Regions from separate parts of the Pseudoalteromonas sp. JB197 genome, predicted to be linked through region 2. Evidence: predicted binding sites of a transcription regulator. Region 2 holds the regulator's gene; the other holds the start of a gene.
What was found. The regulator ArgR, encoded in region 2, controls arginine synthesis, uptake and breakdown. The targets are predictions, from matches to a motif close to ANTGAATANNTATTCANT.

Region 1 (5,336 bases), 380 kb from region 2:
TAACAGGCGTTTTAGCCACACACTAGGTATTAAGATGGATCAAAAGCGTTTTGCCGTCGCCTCTAAAGAAAGCCTTAAGCGTATATTTACTGTACCTGAAGCGCCAGACTCAACTTTAAGCAAAATAGAGCTTGAAATATCGAGTAATTTAGCAGGTTTTTTAAACGAAAACATTGCGGCAATTGAAAAACCATTACACGAAATTGAAAAAGACTTTCAGTCGGCGATGATCCCAGAGGATCCAACGTTTGTATCTGCTTATGCGCAAGATATAATGGAGCAGCTGGTTGCACACTCTGTGCATACCGCAGCGCCTAGCTTTATTGGCCATATGACTTCAGCTTTACCTCATTTTTTACTACCACTGTCAAAGCTAATGGTAGGGCTAAATCAAAACCTAGTAAAAATAGAAACCTCTAAAGCTTTTACCCCACTTGAGCGCCAAGTGCTTGGAATGATGCACCATTTAGCGTACGGCCAACAACACGAGTTTTATGCTAAATGGATGCACAGTGCAAAAACATCATTAGGTGCATTTTGCTCAGGCGGTACTGTAGCCAATATTACGGCGTTATGGATTGCGCGAAATCGCTTATTAAAACCTGATGGCGATTTTAGGGGAATAGGCGCACAAGGCTTAATTGCCGGTATGCTGCATTACGGCTATAAAGGCTTAGCTATTTTAATTTCTGAGCGAGGCCATTATTCGTTAGGTAAAGCGGCTGATTTATTAGGAATTGGTCGTGAAAACTTAGTGGGTATTAAAACATGCGAAAACAATAAAGTTGATGTTAATGCCATGCGCGAAAAAGCCTTAGAGCTTGAAGCGCAAGGTATTAAAGTAATGGCCATTATTGGAGTAGCGGGTACCACAGAAACCGGTAATATCGATCCCCTTGAAGCGATGGCAGATTTAGCACAAGACATTAATTGCCACTTTCATGTTGACGCTGCATGGGGCGGGGCAACTTTGTTATCTAATACCCATCGCCATTTACTCAAAGGTGTTGAGCGCGCAGACTCAATTACCATTGATGCACACAAACAAATGTATGTTCCTATGGGAGCTGGGCTGGTGTTGTTTAAAGATCCAACCGCTACCGATGCAATTGAACATCATGCAGAGTATATTTTACGTAAAGGCTCAAAAGATTTAGGTAGCCATACACTTGAGGGAAGTCGCCCGGGTATGGCAATGTTAGTACATGCTTGCTTACGTGTAATTGGCCGTAAAGGCTACGAAATGCTAATCGATCGTAGTATTAAAAAAGCCCATTACTTTGCTAATTTAATTAAAGCAGATGAAGATTTTGAGCTGATCTCAGAGCCAGAGCTGTGCTTATTAACGTATCGTTATGTGCCTAAGCAAATAAAGCAGGCAATTGCAGATGCTGATCCACAAACACGGATTGATATTTTTGCCTCACTTAATCGCTTTACTGCAAGTATGCAAAAACGGCAACGTGAATCAGGGCGATCATTTGTATCACGTACGCGTTTAACGCCTACTCAATACGATAATCAGCCCACCGTGGTATTTAGGGTAGTACTTGCTAACCCACTTACATCAGGCGTTATTTTAAAAGAAATTTTAGCTGAACAAAAAGAGTTGGCTAAAACAGATCCGGTATTTAAAAAGTATTTAAGCAAGTATATGTAATTAAAATATTAGCTTAAATAAAAAAGACGCTATTTAGCGTCTTTTTTATTTTTATAATCGCAATTAAGAAAAGCTAAAACAACTCGCTTTAATTATATTAGTGATAATTTGCTGTGAAGGCTTAATTTTTTCCATTGCTAAAAATTCATCAGGTTGGTGCGCTTGGTTTATAGAGCCGGGGCCCATTACTATGGTTTCACAACCAAGCTGTTGAATAAATGGTGCTTCTGTACAGTAGTTTACTGCCACCGCTTTTTGCCCCGCTATTTTTTCGGCTAGTTTAACCAAAGCGCTATCGGTGCTACCAGTAAATGCAGGAATTGGTTCGTGTAAATCAATTACGCTTACGGCATTAGGGTATTGCTGGTTTATTTCGTGAGTTGCATCAAGTACTAACATTTGCAGCTCTTGCACGCTTAAGCCCGGTAATGGGCGCATATCTATATGCATTTCGCAGCAACCACAAATTCTGTTCGCGTTGTCGCCGCCATGAATATTACCAAAATTTAAGGTTGGATAGGGTATTTCAAAGTGTTCTATTGAATACTTATGCTTTAACTGTTCTTTTAAGATCAGTAGTTTTGTAATCACTTTGTGCATTACTTCGATGGCGTTAACACCACGTTCGGGATCTGAGCTATGGCCTGAGCGTCCGACTACTCTAATTGCGGTACTCATATGCCCTTTATGTGTAAATACCGGAGTCATATCAGTGGGTTCGCCAATTATACAGCGATCCGGTTTTAAATTTGGATGTTTACAAATTTGCTGAGCACCGGCCATTGTTGTTTCTTCATCGGCGGTGGCTAAGATCAAAATAGGCTGAGTTTGCTGTTTTTCATCAAGTTCACTAATAGCTTGCAGTACAAAAGCAAAAAAGCCTTTCATATCAATACTACCTAAGCCATATAGTTTGTTGTTGTGCTCGGTCAATTTAAATGGATTATGATTCCAGCGGCTATCGTCAAATGGCACTGTATCGGTATGGCCAGCGAGCATTAATCCACCATCGCCTTTACCGCGTTTAGCTAATAAATTATAGCGACCTTTGCCGCCTTCTAATTCAATTATTTCACAGCTAAAACCTAAGCTTTCACACCATTGTGCCAGTAATTCAATAACATTTTTATTACTCATACACAGGCTATCTTCAATGGCACTAATAGAAGGCGCTGCAATTAATTGTTGGTACATAGAAATAAATGAAGGCAAAGACATAAAAAATCCAAAATAAGTAATCAATTTAATTGCATAACAATATAAAAGTATTTATGATGAATATCAATTCACTTTTTAAGCATAAATATTTTAAAAGTAGCGCCATGAAAATAATACGACGATAATCAACATTCATTAATTAATTAATTAAAGTCTTAATTAGCCCCAGAGCTAGTTTAAGCGAACAACATGGATAAGTAGTAACTAATTTTAAATAACGAGTAAACAATGAATGTAGTGATTATTGGCGCAAGCGGTTATAGCGGCGCAGAACTAGCAAGTTTAGTTGCTAAGCACCCTAAACTAATTTTAACTGGCTGTTATGTATCGCAAGGTAGCTTAGATAAAAATAAATTGCTGAGTGATTTATACCCCGAACACTTAGGGCTACTCAATCAGCCTTTACTGCCTCTTAGTGAATCTGCTTTTAGCGATATTAAAAACAGCGCCGATTACGTGTGTTTATGTACCGATCATAAAGTAAGCGTAGATTTAGCGCCGCGTTTTTTAGCCATGGGTAAAAAGGTATTTGATTTATCTGGCGGCTATCGCCTTGCGAGCAATGACGACTACGTTACTTATTATGGCTTTGAGCACCAACATCCAGAGTTATTAAATCAAGCTGCTTATGGTTTAGCTGAGTGGAATAGCGATGCTATTGCCGCGGCGAAATTAGTAGCTGTAGCGGGTTGTTATCCTACGGCTGCGCTTAATGCACTTAAGCCTTTGCAGCAGGCCGGTTTATTAACTGAGCAAACAATTATAATTAATGCGGTATCGGGTGTAACCGGCGCAGGGCGTAAAGCTAGTATTGGTACCCATTTTTGCGAAGTGTCGCTTGCCCCTTATGGTTTATTTAATCATCGTCATGGCCCTGAAATAGAGCAACACCTTGGTCACAGTGTTTTATTTACCCCCCATTTAGGTAATTTCCCGCGTGGTATTTTAGAAACTATTTATGTGCAATTAAAGCCTAATGTCACCATTGAGCAAGTAACACAAGCGTACCAAGTACTTGCCGATGAGCCGTTAATTCGTTTACTGGGCGATAAAATCCCCTCAATTAAAGGCGTAGCTAAACAGCCATATGTAGATATTGGCTGGCAGCAACAAGGCACACAGTTAATTGTTATAGCTGCCATTGATAATTTATTAAAAGGCGCTGCAGGACAAGCTTTGCAGTGTATTAATTTATCAATGGGATTGGCGCATACCACAGGCTTAAAAGGATCGTTTTAAATGAGTAAAAAAACCTGGGTAATTAAACTTGGTGGCGCTGTACTTAATACCGAAAACGCGGCAAAAGCATTATTTTCAGTACTTAATGAGCAGCACAACGCGCAGTTTGTCATTGTGCATGGCGGAGGCGCGCTTGTAGACACTTGGCTTAAAGACGCTGGTTTTGCCAGTGCAAAGCATCAAGGTTTACGTATTAGCCCTAAAGAGCAAATGCCGTACATAGTGGGTGCGCTTGCAGGTTGTGCTAATAAACAATTAATGAGTGCGGCAATTAATGCTGGCCATAAACCAGTTGGTTTAAGTTTGTATGAAGCTGGTGTTACTGCCACGCAAAAACTAAAAGCATTATGTTTAGTGGGTAAATGTACCAGTAACGATGATTCGATTATTAACGATTTACTAAAAATTGGCCGTATGCCAATTGTCAGCTCAATTGGTTTTGACTTGCAAGGGCTTTGGTACAACGTTAATGCTGACGAAGCCGCCGCTGCAATTGCCAACAACTTAAACGCAGAACTAATATTTATGACCGATGTTGAAGCAGTGCTTGATGCAAATAAGCAGCCTTTACATCAACTAGATACAAAACACATTGATACTTTAATAAATGAAGGAGTAATTGTGGGCGGGATGGAGGTCAAAGTTAAGACCAGTCTTCACGCTGCCCAACACTTACGACGCGGTGTGTATATTTCCAGCTGGCAAAAGCCAGAAAACTTAACAGCTTTGCTGCAAGGCAAGCATGTCGGAACTAAAATTACACCATAGGTTTATTATGTTTGAGAATTTTTTAACGGGTTTAGAATTAGACCAACAAGGCGCACTTAACTTATTAAAGCTAGCGCAAGATATTAAAGCAAACCCTAAAAAATACAGCCAAGTATTGGCTGGTAAGTCAGTGGTTACTTTATTTGAAAAACAAAGCTTACGTACACGTTTATCGTTTGATATTGGTATAAATCGCTTAGGCGGTCATGCCGTGTATTTAGATCAACAAAATGGCGCGATGGGTGCACGTGAGTCAGTAAAAGATTTTGCTCTTAATATTTCTACCTGGGCAGATGGTATTGTAGCGCGCGTAAATCAGCACAGTACATTAACCACATTAGCGCAGTATTCATCGGTGCCAGTAGTTAATAGCTTGTGTGATTTATATCATCCTTGCCAAGCACTTGCTGATTTTTTAACACTACAGGAAGTGCATGGCGATGTGAGTCAA
Region 2 (16,162 bases):
TATAGAGGGTATCGTGGTTCAAAGCATGGATAAATACAACGAAACAATCTGTAATAGTACAGCATCTGGCGACTCTTCAGTATTCATAGAATACATGCTTGAAAATATACTAGCAGCTACGAAAAGTTTAAAAAGCTCTTTATTATCAATCAATAAAAAAGAATCGCCACAAGAAACCCCTCAAGTTGATTCTAATCAAAATACAAGCTCACAGACCCCTCAAGTAAATGCACTAATCAAAGTATTGCAGCAAGCTGACAATGCACTAAATAGAAAAGATTTACAAAATAAGCTCAACTTAAAAGATCGAAAACATTTTAGAGCATGCTACCTAAAACCGGCTATTGACGATGGTTTAATCGAAATGACAATCCCTGATAAACCTAACAGTAAAATGCAAAAATATAGACTCACTATAGCTAATTAACTTAGGTGTTTTAAAAACAATAGGGGTAAGTATTATTGCTTCTTTGATACTGCATAACTAAACTTATTTGTATCTGATAAATTTTTTAATATTAACTACCCACTTTATAATAAATAGACAATACTGAATTAATTAATAATTATTAAGTCGTTAGTTGATGCTACATTTTTGGTATAAAGAATTTCCGCAATACCCTAGAGATCATAAGGATTACTGGCGAACACGCTTAATTGCACATTCTTTATTAATCTGCTGCTGCTACTTTTTAATTTTAACCTTACTAAATGTTTTTTATTTTTCGAGTTACGATATTGCACTTATTGATGCCTTAGGACTTATAGCGTCATTAAGTATTTGTATATGGTTTAATAAAACAGCTCAGGTTAGTAAAGCTGCTTGGGTTGTTGCATTAATGATAGTTGGCTTAATAATGCTCTTTATAGTATCGGCAAAGGGTCATGCTCATTCATTATTTTGGGCAACACTTATTCCGCCTTTTACTTTTTTTAGTTGGGCGTAATTGGGGAAGTATATTAAGTAGCATTGCTTTTGGTATTTGTGCCTATCTAGTTTACTTACAGCAACAACTATCAATTACCATAGGTTTATCTGCATTATTTAATTTTATTGAAGTGTCTATTGCGCATGTTTTATTATTTAGGTTTTATGAAAAAACGCGTTTTTCGGCTTACTCTCATCTTTCGAAGCGCAATGCCGAAATAAAACAGCTAGCCGAAACCGATAAGCTCACCGGGTTATATAACAGGCAAAAATTTGATTTTGAATTGTCGCAATTATTGAGTGAAAATAATAATGAGCGAAAATCAAATATAGTGATGATTTGCGACATAGACCACTTTAAAAAAGTAAACGATACTTATGGCCATTTAGCGGGTGATAACGTGCTTAGTGAGTTTGCCAATATTTTACAAAACAAGCTTACAAATAGTGCATTAATTGCACGCTGGGGCGGAGAAGAGTTTACTATTATTCTTCGAGATAGCAGCCTAGATAACGCAATTAACGAAGCTGAAGAGCTCAGAGCGTTTATTGCCACTCATTTAATCGACAATAGAGCGTTAACTATCAGTATTGGTATAGCTAAAGCGCATGTTGACGACACTGCTTTGCATCTTTTAGAGCGTGCCGATAAAGCGCTTTATAAAGCAAAATTACAAGGGCGAGATCAGGTCTGTGTTGCTAGCGACAACTTAACCAAAACTCGCTATGAAAACACATTAAGTAAATCCGCTGCTATTTAAAAGTTAGCTCTAAAGTATCAGCGGTTAAACCCAATAAACTAAATTAACCTTGTAACTGCTAACTTATTGTTCCTAAAATATTAAGCATACTGCCCAGCAGCAAAACCACAGCTCCACGCATACTGAAAATTATAGCCCCCTAGCCAGCCGGTTACATCGGTTACTTCGCCAATAAAATATAAGCCTTGTGCTTTTTTTGCTTCAAAGGTTTTTGAGCTAAGTTCATCGGTATCTACACCACCTAACGTTACTTCCGCTGTTCTGTAACCTTCTGTGCCATTTGGTTTAATTTGCCATGCATGTATATAGTTAACTAACTCGTCAATTTGGCTATGTGTTAGCTGGTTAATATTACAATCAGGAATTGCTTTCCCCTCATGAAGAACTTCAATAAAACGTTTAGGTAAAATAGTGGCTAAGCTATTTTTTAACGACTTTTGGGATTGCGTTTCACGCCAATCGGCTAGCTGTTGTCTTAAATCTGTTTCGGGTAATAAATTAATAGTTACCGCCTGTCCGGCGCGCCAAAATGAGCTTATTTGTAATATAGCAGGGCCCGATAACCCTCTATGGGTAAATAAAATGTTTTCTTTAAATGCAGTGCCATCTTCACTAGTAACATCGCATAAAATACTTATACCTGAAAGCGCTTCAAAACGTTCTTTATCGTGCTGATGCAAAGTAAATGGTACAAGTGCCGCCATGGTCGGTAATACTTTTAAGCCAAACTGCTCAGCAATTTTATAGCCAATGGGTGTTGCGCCAAGCTTAGGCATAGTTAAACCACCTGAAGCAATCACTAACGACTCACAATAAAATGTTTCATGCTCGGTTACTACGCTATAACCAGTTTCAGTTTTTGAAACGCTGATTACTTCGTTACGCAACTTTATAGATACCCCCGCCCACTCACACTCAGTAAGTAAAATATCAACAATGTCTTGAGCATTATTATCACAAAAAAGCTGACCTAGTGTTTTGTGGTGATAGGCTAAACCATGACGATCTACCAGTTCAATAAAGTCATGTTGGGTATAACGACTTAAACATGATTTAACAAAATGAGGGTTGCCACACAAATAATTACTAGGGCTGGCATTTTCGTTGGTGAAGTTACAGCGCCCACCGCCACTAATGAGTATTTTTCGACCTGGCTTTTTGCCCATATCAAGTACTGTAACACTACGGCCACGATATCCTACTTGCGCTGCACACATTAAGCCTGCTGCTCCCGCACCTATTACTATCACATCTACTTGGGTCATTTATTTATCTCATTAATTTTTTTTGATTATAACAAAATTTATGCACCGGCTGGACATCGAATTGATTATTTTCAATTGCACAACAAATAAAAATAAAAGTATTAATACTCAAATTTAAAACTAGTTACTTATACTTATATTTATAAATATAAAAAGTATAAAGTAACTACAAACCCGCTAATAACAAGGTTATAACCAAATGAAAGAAGCTAATAAGTAATTAATCTTTCAATTAATTTAACAGATCATTTACCTTTGTACCCACTTCGTGGATTTGTGCTACGAAATAATAAATAAAAACTAAGGATAATCATGACAACAGGTAAATCATTTAAAAAGTGTGCAATAGCCTTTACTATCAGCTCACTATTTGCTGCAACATCGAGTATTGCAACTCCTGCACAAGCAATTGCACCATCAATGGCAGAAACAACAGCTAAATTACAAAATCAAACTGGTTTTGAAACACAATTCATTATTAAATATAAAAATAACACTAATGATTTAGCTAGCTTTGCAGCTACAGACACAGATGTAAGCCAATCGAATATGCAAAATAAAGCGCAGAGCTTTGTTAAAAATTACACCTCTAAAAAAGGCAAAGTAAAAGCGAAGTATATTCGTGCCATGGCACTTAATAATCACCATGTAATGCGTGCAAGTAAAAAGCTAAATGCACAAGAAGCACAGCAATTTATGCAAGAAATGCTTGAATCTGGCAATGTTGAATACATTGAAGTCGATCAAATGCTGCAACCATTTGCAACGCCTAATGATCCACGATTTGACGACCAATGGCATTATTATGAACAAGCTGGCGGCTTAAACTTACCTACCGCGTGGGATACAGCCACTGGTAGCGGTGTTGTTGTTGCTGTACTCGATACAGGCTATCGCCCTCATGTTGATTTAAACGCTAATATTTTACCCGGTTACGATATGATCTCGAATTTATCGGTGGCTAATGATGGCAATGGTCGCGATAGCGATGCCCGCGATCCGGGCGATGCGGTTGCTGCCAATGAATGTGGTACTAACGGTGCACAAAACTCTAGCTGGCACGGCACACATGTAGCGGGTACTGTTGCTGCAGTTACTAATAATGGTGAGGGTGTTGCTGGGGTTGCTTACGGCGCCAAAGTAGTGCCTGTACGTGTACTAGGTAAGTGCGGCGGTTTAACCTCTGATATTGCTGATGGTATTATTTGGGCTTCTGGTGGCAATGTATCTGGGCTACCGGCAAATGCCAATCCTGCAGATGTAATAAATATGAGCTTAGGGGGCAGTGGCTCATGTAGCTCTACAACACAAAGTGCTATTAACACCGCACGTAATAACGGCACAGTAGTGGTAATTGCTGCCGGTAACGATAACGATAACTCAGCAAACTATAACCCAGGCAACTGTAATGGCGTGGTAAATGTAGCCTCGGTTGGCCGTAATGGCGGTCGTGCTTATTACTCTAATTACGGTAGTAATATTGATGTTGCCGCACCGGGTGGTGCGCAAAGTTTTGCTAACGATTCTGAAGGTGTTTTATCCACTTATAACGCCGGTTCGTCAACCCCTTCTAGTGATAGCTACGGTTTTTCGCAGGGTACATCAATGGCAGCCCCCCATGTTGCTGGCGTAGCGGCACTGATAAAACAAGCAAAGCCGAATGCTACTCCCGATGAAATCGAAAATATTTTAAAAACAACCACCCGCTCGTTCCCAGCCACATGTACTAGCTGTGGTACCGGTATTGTTGATGCAGCAGCTGCCGTAGCTGCTGCAAGTGGTGGCACTGCACCACCACCAAGTGGTAATGAACTTCTTGATGGCGAAACTCAAACCGGTTTAAGCGGCGCAACTAACTCAGAAACATTTTATACAATGACAGTGCCCAGTGGCGCAACTAATGTCACTTTCACTATGAGTGGAGGCACTGGTGATGCCGATTTATACGTGCGCTCTGGCAGTAAGCCAACAACCTCTACATACGATTGCCGCCCTTACAAAAGTGGTAACAACGAAGAGTGTTCAATCGATAACCCTACATCAGGTACGTATCATGTGATGCTACGAGGTTATTCTGCCTATTCTGGGATCAGCTTAACTGGTAATATTACAGCAGCTTCGGGCGGGGGCTCAGGCACACCTCAAGCTGGTGGTGGCACTGTAAGCGATGTGAGTGCTAATGCAGGTCAATGGAAGCATTACACACTAGACGTGCCAGCAGGTATGGCTACATTTACAGTAACAACAAGCGGTGGCACAGGCGATGCTGATTTGTTTGTTAAGTTTGGCAGTCAGCCCACGACATCGAGTTACGATTGTCGTCCATATAAAAATGGTAATGCCGAAACCTGTACTTTCTCAAGCCCACAAGCGGGTACGTGGCACTTAAGTGTTAACGCGTATAAAACCTTCTCGGGCTTAACACTTAGCGGGCAATATCAGCCTTAATAAGCAATAATTGCAAAAAGCCGATGTTGCATCAACATCGGCTTTTGTATTTTCAAATCGCTAATTTATTCTATAGCTTTTCTAAAACAGCAGCAGCACGACTAACCACAAATTCTTTTTCTTGCTCTACAAATAAACCGGTTACTACACTATTTTCCACGATCATTGCGTAACGCTTTGAACGCACACCGCCAAACCCTGCCGTATTCATATCAAGGCCTAATGCTTTGGTAAAGCTCGCATCGCCGTCTGCCAGCATGGCTATTTCTTGTGCATTTTGTGATGCTCCCCATGCTTTCATAACAAACGCATCGTTTACCGATACACAATAAATTGCATCAACGCCCTTTGCTTTTATTTTATCTGCCAGAGTAATAAACTCAGGTAAGTGTGCATTTGAACAGGTAGGTGTAAACGCACCAGGGACTGCAAACAATACAACTTTTTTATCTGCAAATAATTCACTGTTAGTCAGTGTTTGCATACCATCGTCGGTTAACTGGCTTAGCGTAACCGAGGGAATAGTTTGACCTTGTACAATCATTATAAATCCTTCATTTTATAAAATAAAACCAGCATACAGCTTAGCACATAGAATTTAGAGCATGATATAAGATGAGCGCTAAAGCTAATTTATTACAACCCCAGGCCCCCTTTAATCGAATGAATTTGTTGTTGTAGCTGATGTCGTATATCATCCACCAACGAGCTCGACTCACTTACTTGCCCCTTCATTTCAGCCATTGACTGACTAAAGTTATCTAATAAATTGCTTTGCTGCTTAGCAAGCTTCATCGCCTCAAACGCTACTTTATTAGCATTTTTTGCATTACTTGCCACCGCTTCCGAATTTAACTTAAGTTCTTGGGCATTTTGCGTTTGCGATTGAGCACCTTGGGTTAATGCTGTTATTTGCGTAGCAACTAGCCGTGAGTTTTCACTCAGTATGGTGAGCTGCCCATTTATCTCGCTCAGCGAGCCTTGCGTTTGCAGTGCCAATTGCCTAACTTCATCTGCCACTACTGCAAAGCCGCGACCATGCTCACCTGCTCTAGCTGATTCTATTGCTGCATTTAGCGCAAGTAAGTTGGTTTGATCTGCAATATTACGTATTACTTCTATAATTTTACTTACGCCTTCAACACCATTAAGCAGTTCTTGTAAGCTTTGTATACTGCGTTCAACCCGTGCCTGTGTATCGGCACTCGCACTTAACATACTTTGCGCAAATCCTAAGCTTTGTTCCATGGCACTAAAGGTACTTTGTGCGTTATCAGCTACTTGTGTATTAATATCATTAACTTGCTCTCCAATCTGCTGAATATCGGTTAGTAAATACTGATTCTGTTCCACTTGCCCATAACTCGTAGTGGTTTGTTGCTCAATCGTCTGTAAGTGTGTACTCATTTGCTGCATAAAAGCATTCACTACTTTTAGCATTTGCGCTCGCTCTTGTGCTTCTATGCGCTGGCGTTCAATTAACTGATTAAAGTATTGGGCTATTTCCCCTACCTCTGTTTTTGGATTGCTACTGACAATATTTTTAAACTCATTCGTTTCAATTAAAAATGCAAACCCGTCGCGCAATCGTCGAAGAGGATTAAGTACCAGATTACGCTGAACAATATAAACACCGCCAGCAAGTATCACGAGTCCACTAATAGCAACACAAAACACCCAAAATACTTGCTGCTTTAAATTATCTTGTTGTGTTTTTAGTGCTTGCTCTGCATTTATCACTGTTTTAGATAAATTACTAAGCTGCGTGCGCAATTCATCGGCCCCCGTCTGTCGTTGTTGTGCCTGAGTTAATGTACTGGTTAAATCCCGAGGATAGCGATTTGGCCAACTACTTAATTCTGATTTAATATCAGTAGCTAAATCTTCACTTTGCTCGTCAATAAATAAACTATACTCATCTACTTTATCCATCACACCTAAGTTTGGTAGCTGCTCTATTTTTGCTGCTAATACATTTAAATTTTTCACGCTTTGTTGCAAGCTCTGCTCTACACTCTGCTGATAATCTAGCACCAGTTGATAACTAAATAATGATAAGTTAATCACTTCACTATAATACTCATTGGCCAATTTATAATAACTAAGCGTGTTGTGACTATTATCCGAAGCTGAGCGCGCATAATTAATTAACGAGGATGCCGAACCAGCCATTTGCCTTAGCGCATTATCAAGTAAAGCCGTTTCGTTACCAGAGAGCTTACCCAAGGCTCTATATTTACCGTTTATATCATTATTTAGAGTAATTAACTGCTCAGTAAGTTGTGATTTAAAAGCTGCTGGTAATAGCGTTAACTGTTTTTGCTCTACTTGCGAGATTAAACTTGAGGCTTGTGTTAAGTATTGGCTATCGCCTTGTGCTAAGTAATTACTTAGATAGCTCGCTAGATCAACCATAATCGTATTTTTAAGCTGTCTATATGCACCGTCTTGCTGCTCTAGTTTAAGTAAAGTTTGACTGGCCCAAAGTAGAGTCATAGCTAATAAAACACTTGCGAGAGTTAACAAAACAGCCAGTAAGCGGGTAAATGTAGAGGCGCGCATAAATAAATCCCTAAAATCATATGCGCGTAGAATATTGACTATTTATGACAGTTTAATGGCAAATACTAACAATCGTATTAAATTCATGAGCTGTCAAAGCAACAACAAGAATGTTAACCCAAATAAAAACAATGAGTTATTTTGTGTGGCTATTCCTAGGTTACTTTAACTTCAGCACCTATAGAGTCGGCTATAAGTTCATTTCAACACAATAAGTAAGTTAATAAGTAAAAAGGGTTATGTTTTTAATAAGGTTGGCGTTTGTGTTAAAAGGGGGGGATTACAACACTAAAATAGTGCTGTGTTATATAAAATTATTTATAAAAATACAGGCGTAAAAAAACCACGTATAAAACGTGGTTTAATCGTATTTATTGTAAAATTAAAGACCTGCGCGCTCTTTAATTATCGCAATTAAGGGCGATCCTGAATGACCGTTCGATTCAGCCCATGATACATCAGCGCCATCTTCTAGTGAGCTTTTAGATAGGTTTTTAACTATATATTCGCCACTATCTAGTGCGTTACTTGCCACTGCATGTCGTAATAAATTATTACCATTACAAAATACTGCGTCATATATATTGCGAACTTTCACTCGTGAGCTTTTAAGCTTACTACGCAAACGATTTTTATCATCCGCAGCAATATACTCACAAATGGAAATCGCTAACTGATCATCTGCTTGTGCAGGGGCAGTATATGCAAACGAACCGGCTGCAATCGCAGTAATAACAACTAGCTTTGATAACTTAATCATGGAAAACCCTTTTTTACAATGCTTTATTCCTATTGGATTAGTTAATATTGTACCAATATGCTCAGTACTTCGCAATAATGTTAAGCTTTTTTATATAAAGTTACAAATTTATGACTATATTGATTTTTTTCATCCGCAGCCATTTGTACTTCATCTTTAACCTGCCAGTTTGCCGCTTTCTCGTAATCAGGAAACTGAGTGTCACCTTCAACATCTAAGTCTATAAAGGTTAAATAAAGTCTTTGTGCACTTTCTAAAAATTGTTGATAAATATTTCCACCACCAATGATCATCACCTCTTCCACATCAGCAACTAAATTTAACGCGGCCTCTGGCGTTGTAACAACTTCTATTCCAGTTGCTTGATACTGGCTATTACGGGTAATAATAATATTACGACGCCCAGGTAAAGGCCGTCCAATAGACTCAAATGTTTTGCGCCCCATAATCACAGGTTTACCTGTGGTTACTTTTTTAAAATGCTGTAAGTCTCCAGGTAAATGCCAAGGCATTGTATTATTAAGGCCAATTACACGGTTATTTGCCATTGCAGCAATCATTGAAATTATCACACTAATTATCCAGTATTTATTATTAAACAAAGAAAAAGGAGCATAAGCTCCTTTTATATGTAATTAATTATAATTAACGCTCGTACACAACTTCTACGTCGTAATCATCTTCATTCCACTCATCCCAATCATCATCATCGTCGCTCTTTTTAGCGGCTTTTTGATGATAGGTGTCCCACTTAAACTCAACCTCTTCGTCTGTAGTTTCAACGAATTTCTCTTTTGGCATGCTTTCAAGCAATGTCATTACGTCATGAATTAGTGGTTGAGTATTTGATTTATTAATAGCAGAAATACTGTAAATATTTTCAGTTTCGCCTAGCTCTTGTGCAATTTTTTCACATAAAGCTTTTGCTTCGTCAGCTGGTAATAAATCTATTTTATTAAATACCAACCAGCGCGGTTTTTCTGCTAATTTAGGGCTGTACTGATGTAACTCATTAACAATCGCAAATGCATTATCAACTGGATTTGAGCCATCAACTGGCATTACATCAATAATATGCAGTAATATTCTACAGCGCTCTAGGTGTTTCAAAAATTGAATACCTAAACCAGCACCATCCGATGCGCCTTCAATTAAGCCTGGTATATCAGCGATAACAAATGATTTATTCGCTTCAGGACGTACCACACCTAAATTTGGAATAAGCGTCGTAAATGGGTAATCTGCTACTTTTGGTTTTGCTGCCGATACACTACGGATAAAGGTAGACTTACCTGCATTTGGCAAACCTAATAAGCCTACATCTGCTAGTAACAATAACTCTAGTTTAAGGTTGCGTACTTCACCTTCTGTCCCTAAGGTTTTTTGACGCGGAGCACGGTTTGTACTTGATTTAAAACGCGCATTTCCTAAGCCATGGAAACCGCCTTTTGCCACCAAAATCTTTTGGCCATGTTGGGTTAAATCCCCTAATCCCTCTTGCGTATCAACGTCCATAATACGTGTACCTACAGGCACCATAATAATTAAATCGTCAGACTTTTTACCCGTACAGTTACGGCTGCGGCCATTAGTACCGCGATCTGCTCTATGGAAGCGTTCAAATTGGTAATCAATTAAGGTATTTAAGTTTTCATCCGCTTGTAGATAAACACTACCACCGTCACCACCGTCACCACCGTCAGGCCCACCTTCTGGGATATATTTTTCACGACGGAAAGACACGATACCGGCGCCACCGTCTCCAGCTTCTACGCGAATTTCTACTTCATCTACAAACTTCATGATTACTCACTTTAGGGATTGGCTTGTTAATAACACTATTATATACCCAAGCCAACTTAATACCAATTGGCATAAATATTTGAACCATTTTACGAATTAGATCGCTCTATAACTTCGTTAAAGAGCCCGCTACTTAAACCCATAGGTATAATTGCAGGCTTGGGTATATATTGTAAAATAATGAAAACAAAAAACCCCGCAAAGGCGGGGTTTTTTAACTATCTTACTGATTACTCAGTTACGATAGTTACGTATTTACGGTTTAAAGGACCTTTTTGTTCAAACTGAACTTTACCATCTGCTTTTGCGAAGATAGTGTGGTCTTTACCGATACCTACGTTTGTACCAGGGTGGAAACGAGTTCCACGCTGACGAACAATGATGCTACCCGCTAGAACTGATTCGCCACCAAAACGCTTAACACCTAGGCGTTTGCTTTCTGAATCGCGACCGTTACGAGTACTACCAGCTGCTTTTTTATGTGCCATTTCTAAGTACCTCTAATTAAGCGCTAATGCCAGTGATTTTAACTTCTGTGAACCATTGACGATGGCCCATTTGCTTACGAGAATGCTTACGGCGTCTAAATTTAACAACCTTAATCTTCTCACCGCGACCATGTGAAACAACCTCAGCTGTTATCTTACCACCGTTTACGAACGGTACACCAATCTCGATTTTCTCACCATCAGCAACTAAAAGTACTGAATCAAATTCTACTGCTGCACCAGTTTCAACGTCTAATTTTTCAAGACGAATCGTTTGACCTTCAGTCACACGATGCTGTTTACCACCACTTTGGAAAACCGCGTACATAATTAACTCCGTCTGTGCGCCCTCAAATCGACGCAACTAAAATATTCTTCGATAGGGCGCGAAGTTTACGCTACGGCGTAATAACTAGCAAGCCTATTTTGTAATTAAAATGAATAAAAAGTAGCTGCATTGAGAGCAATTCAATATTTCCCCTATTTTATATTAAATAGCCCTTTTGCCAAGCGCTTTTTCACGATTAGTGAAAATAATTTGCCTTAGCTAAACACACACTACAACGGATAATAAATAAACATAAATTACAGCACACTTTGTACACTAATCAATCAGCTATCTCTCGTATTTAAGTGCTAATTAGCGATGTTAACCGTGTTTTTTCAGGGAATCGTCACAAAATATCGAGCTAGTGCTTTTTTTGTTGTACAATCTGCGCCGTTCACACATAAAAATTGGCTCGGAGATCAATGGATATAAAAGCTATCCAGGCGTTAATCGAAAACGATATGAATGACGTCAATCAACTTATACATGCGCAAATGCGCTCAGATGTGGCGTTAGTTAACCAACTTGGCTTGTATATTGTAAACAGTGGCGGCAAGCGCGTGCGCCCAATGTTGGCAATACTAGCGGCCAGAGCATTGGGTTATCAGGGTAAAGATCATATTACACTTGCAACTATTGTTGAGTTTATTCATACCGCAACACTATTACATGATGATGTTGTTGATGAATCTAACTTACGCCGAGGCACGCCTACAGCAAATGCTGAGTTTGGTAATGCTGCCAGCGTATTAGTGGGCGACTTTATTTACACTCGTTCATTTCAGCTCATGGTTGGCCTTGGTAAAATGCAGGTAATGCAAGTGCTTGCAGATGCAACTAACATTATTGCTGAAGGTGAAGTATTACAGTTAATGAACTGTAATGACCCCGACACCACTGAAGCCAGCTATATGCAGGTTATTTACTCTAAAACCGCTAAGCTATTTGAAGCCGCTACAGGCCTTGCGGCCATTATTACTGAGCAAAACCAAGCCACGCTTGATGCGCTTAACCTATACGGCATGCATTTAGGTACTGCGTTTCAGCTCGTTGATGACGTACTTGATTACAACGCAGATGCAGATCAATTAGGTAAAAATATTGGTGATGATTTAGCCGAAGGGAAACCAACTCTGCCGCTTATTTATGCAATGCAACATGGTAATGAGCAGCAAACACAGCTGATCCGTGACGCTATAGAGCACAGTAATGGCATGGATCATCTTGAAGAAATTTTAGCGGCACTTAAACAAACCAATGCGCTTGAATTTACGATGCAAAAGGCCGAACTTGAAGCCGACAAAGCCATTGCTTGCTTAGACTTTTTAGCTGAGTCTGAATATAAACAAGCACTTGTGAGCCTTGCCCGTATTGCAGTTGATCGCGATCACTAACTTTACTGCCTTTATGTGTAGCTAACCTGGGTGCAGGTTAGCTAAATTCCGAGCAATAAAAAAGCCTGCAAACGCAGGCTTTTTTGTCACTTGATTTTGGCTATTACGCCATGAAATCAACACCTTCTTTGATGTCTTTTTTCAGTGTTTCAAGCATGTCATTTTTTGCTTTTGTTTCAAATGCGCTTAGTTCGCCGTAAGAAAGAATTTCTTCTACGCCGTTTTTACCTAAACGTACTGGGTGTGCAAAGTACTCCGCATCGCCATTTTCAACAGCAACGTACGCGTAATCTACAACGTCTTCACCTTGTAGGCCTTTAACTAAAGACATACAAAAACGAGCTGCAGCTGCACCCATTGATAAAGTAGCTGAACCGCCACCCGCTTTAGCATTTACAACTTCAGTACCCGCATTTTGGATACGTGGAGTAAGTGCTGCAACTTCTTCATCTGTAAAGCTCACGCCTTCAACTTGAGAAAGTAGAGGTAAAATAGTAGTACCTGAGTGGCCACCGATTACAGGAACTTTAACAGTTGCTACGTCTACGCCTTTAAGTTCAGCAACAAATGCTTCTGAACGAATAACGTCAAGCGTAGTAATACCAAATACGCGTTTAGCGTCGTAAGTACCTGCTTTTTTAAATACTTCAGCAACAATTGGTACAGTGCCGTTTACTGGGTTAGTAATAATACCTACTAACGCTTTAGGACAACTTGCAACTATGCCTTCTGCTAACGTTTTGATGATGCCAGCATTTACATTAAATAAATCTGCACGATCCATACCTGGCTTACGTGGCATGCCAGCAGGAATAAGTACGATATCAGCATCTTTAAGCGCTTCATTTAACGCATCAGCGCCAAAGCCAGCTACTTTAACCGCTGTAGGGATATGAGATAGATCAACCGCAACACCTGGAACTACTGGTGCAACATCATATAGTGATAATTCAGAACCAGCTGGTAAGCCTGTTTTTAATAATAAAGACAACGCTTGACCGATACCGCCTGCAGCACCTAATACAGCAACTTTCATTGGAATTCTCCGTGATTTGAGGTAGGAAATATTTATGGCTCTAAGATAAAGAAATTAGCGACTAAAAACAAATTTATCCTGCCTATTTTCGTAATATTTTAGACCATAGTTGTAAAAACATTTGGCCTGAATACAGTAAACTGGCAAGTTAAATAAACAACTGCTGTATAATTATTCGTTTTTGTGTAGAATTTGCGGCATGGATAATAAAAAGCAAATAAAAACTATGCAACCACAAGACAAACAGGAAGCGTTAGTAAAAGCATTTAAAGCGCTTTTAAAAGAAGAAAACTTTGGTTCTCAAGGCGATATAGTAGATTCGTTAAAAGAGCAAGGTTTTGACAATATAAGCCAAAGTAAAGTGTCGCGCATGCTTAGTAAGTTTGGCGCGGTACGAACGCGCAATGCCAAACAAGAAATGGTGTATTGCTTGCCAGCAGAAATGGGCGTACCCACAGCAAAAAGCCCGTTGCGCCAGCTTGTTATTGATATAATGCATAACGAAATGATGATTATTATCCGTACCAGCCCAGGCGCGGCTCAGCTTATTGCGCGTTTACTTGACTCATTAGGTAAAGCCGATGGCGTGTTAGGTACTATAGCTGGCGACGACACTATTTTTATTGCCCCAGCTAAAATATCTGAAATAGACTTAACCCTAGAGCGGGTACGTATTTTATTTGATACGGTTTAGTATTTAAAACACGCGTTATAACTGTTTTAAAAACCCAACTGACGGTGCAAAAAACGCAGACCCCATATCGGCTTGAGTAAAATCAAGCCAATGATCATAGCACTCCCCCTCACCTAAACGACTTTTTAATACCTGTTCAAATGCGGTTCCACTGGCCGAGCAAGTAATTGACAGCATTCCTTGCTCGTAAACATCGCCATAAGGCATGCCTTGATTAAGTAATATTGGCTGGCCTTGCTCATCTTTTAATTCACTGCGTTGTGCATGGCTGGTTTCAAGCGCTGGGGCTATAAGAGTGTTGTCTAAGCGAGTGCGACCTATTATTTGCTCTTGCTCATCTAGCGATAGATGCTGCCATACGCTTAGATCGTGCTTATAACGTTGCACATGAATATAACTGCCTTGATCCTCAAAGCTACCTGGTTTATTTATTAACGCCGTTGCCCGCTTTTGTCGGCCATGCGGCATTTTGCCACCATAAATAAAACCATTGAAATCGCGACCATCTAAAAATCTAAAATTACGAATTTGTTCCACCAGCTCTACGTCTGGTGCAAATAACTTTAAAATTTGCAGTGCAAATAAATGATTAACGTCTTCGCGGTCTGAACGTATTTGCACAAACAAATCACACGGCTGCACGCTCATTGCGTGTTCATTATGATTTATATTAGGAAAGCTTTGTAGTTCACTGGGGATATACTCTGGCAAAATATGCGGCCAATACTGTGCACCAATAGCCACCATACAAGAAAGCATAGATTCAGAAAACTGATCGCTAAACTCTTCCTCAATAGCGCTTACTTGCTTGAGCTTTGTACGTAATGACTCATCTTGGCCATCAAACACATTAAAAAATAAATGCAAACCGTGTAAGTTTGCTTCAGCACAAATCCCTGATTGCGCTTGTGCCATTGTTATTCCTTAGCTTATAAATAGATAAACACAGCGAATAACAAATTAATTTATGATTCGAAAAAATTCACCGTGTGGGGTTTTATTTTTATTATAACCTGCTCATTTTGAACAAATGACTGGCCATATTGCGCTGCAACTTCTATTTCTTGTTGTGCAATAACTACAGTGTAAACATAAGCCGAACCAATAAAACGACTGCTTAATATGGTGGCGCGTTCACTATGGCTATCTTTTTTATTGTCGCTCATTAGCTCTATTTGATGAGGACGCACATATATTTTTCCTATATTAGCCTGATGCTGGTGCGCAATAACCGACTCAACTAGGCCAAAAGCGGTTTTATATTCAGTTGCTGTTAACACTTCTGCGCTTAAGTATATGCCCTGACCGAGAAACTCTGCAACCTCCTTTGAGCTTGGTTTAGCAAAAAGCTGTTCTGGGGTGCCCTGTTGAGCTATTTTACCCTGGTGCATAATAGCCAGCGTGTCTGCAAATGCAAAAGCCTCTTCCTTTGAGTGGGTAACAAATACTGCCGACACTTGTTGAGTTTTAATTATGCGGCGAATATCGGCAATTAATTCAAAGCGTACTTGAGTGTCTATATTCGAAAACGGCTCATCAAGTAATAGTAAACTTGGTTTGTAAGCAAGTGCACGCGCAATCGCCACGCGCTGTTGTTGCCCACCCGATAACTGATGCGGATACCTGTCGGCGCAGCCAACTAAATGCACCAGCTTAAGCATTTCATCAACGCGCTGTTGCTTTTGCTCTTTACTC

Region 1: a site for ArgR is predicted at 2,934-2,951, ahead of argC (N-acetyl-gamma-glutamyl-phosphate reductase). Genes of this name have one in related genera too.

Annotation. Positions count from the first base shown of each region.
Region 1 covers NZ_NRGZ01000001.1:431,378-436,713, forward strand. Annotated here, with positions in the region: gene panP (pyridoxal-dependent aspartate 1-decarboxylase PanP) at 35-1,660, shown strand; gene argE (acetylornithine deacetylase) at 1,724-2,878, opposite strand; gene argC (N-acetyl-gamma-glutamyl-phosphate reductase) at 3,107-4,117, shown strand; gene argB (acetylglutamate kinase) at 4,118-4,885, shown strand; gene CIK86_RS02040 (ornithine carbamoyltransferase) at 4,893-5,336, shown strand, end outside.
Region 2 covers NZ_NRGZ01000001.1:49,752-65,913, reverse strand. Annotated here, with positions in the region: gene CIK86_RS00285 (Fic family protein) at 1-427, shown strand, start outside; gene CIK86_RS19485 (hypothetical protein) at 585-947, shown strand; gene CIK86_RS00280 (GGDEF domain-containing protein) at 886-1,689, shown strand; gene CIK86_RS00275 (NAD(P)/FAD-dependent oxidoreductase) at 1,770-2,954, opposite strand; gene CIK86_RS00270 (S8 family peptidase) at 3,267-5,402, shown strand; gene CIK86_RS00265 (peroxiredoxin) at 5,473-5,946, opposite strand; gene CIK86_RS00260 (methyl-accepting chemotaxis protein) at 6,039-7,964, opposite strand; gene CIK86_RS00255 (DUF3718 domain-containing protein) at 8,347-8,724, opposite strand; gene folA (type 3 dihydrofolate reductase) at 8,805-9,296, opposite strand; gene cgtA (Obg family GTPase CgtA) at 9,370-10,527, opposite strand; gene rpmA (50S ribosomal protein L27) at 10,758-11,015, opposite strand; gene rplU (50S ribosomal protein L21) at 11,032-11,343, opposite strand; gene ispB (octaprenyl diphosphate synthase) at 11,766-12,737, shown strand; gene mdh (malate dehydrogenase) at 12,841-13,773, opposite strand; gene argR (transcriptional regulator ArgR) at 14,000-14,467, shown strand; gene CIK86_RS00215 (Dyp-type peroxidase) at 14,483-15,382, opposite strand; gene CIK86_RS00210 (ABC transporter ATP-binding protein) at 15,433-16,162, opposite strand, start outside.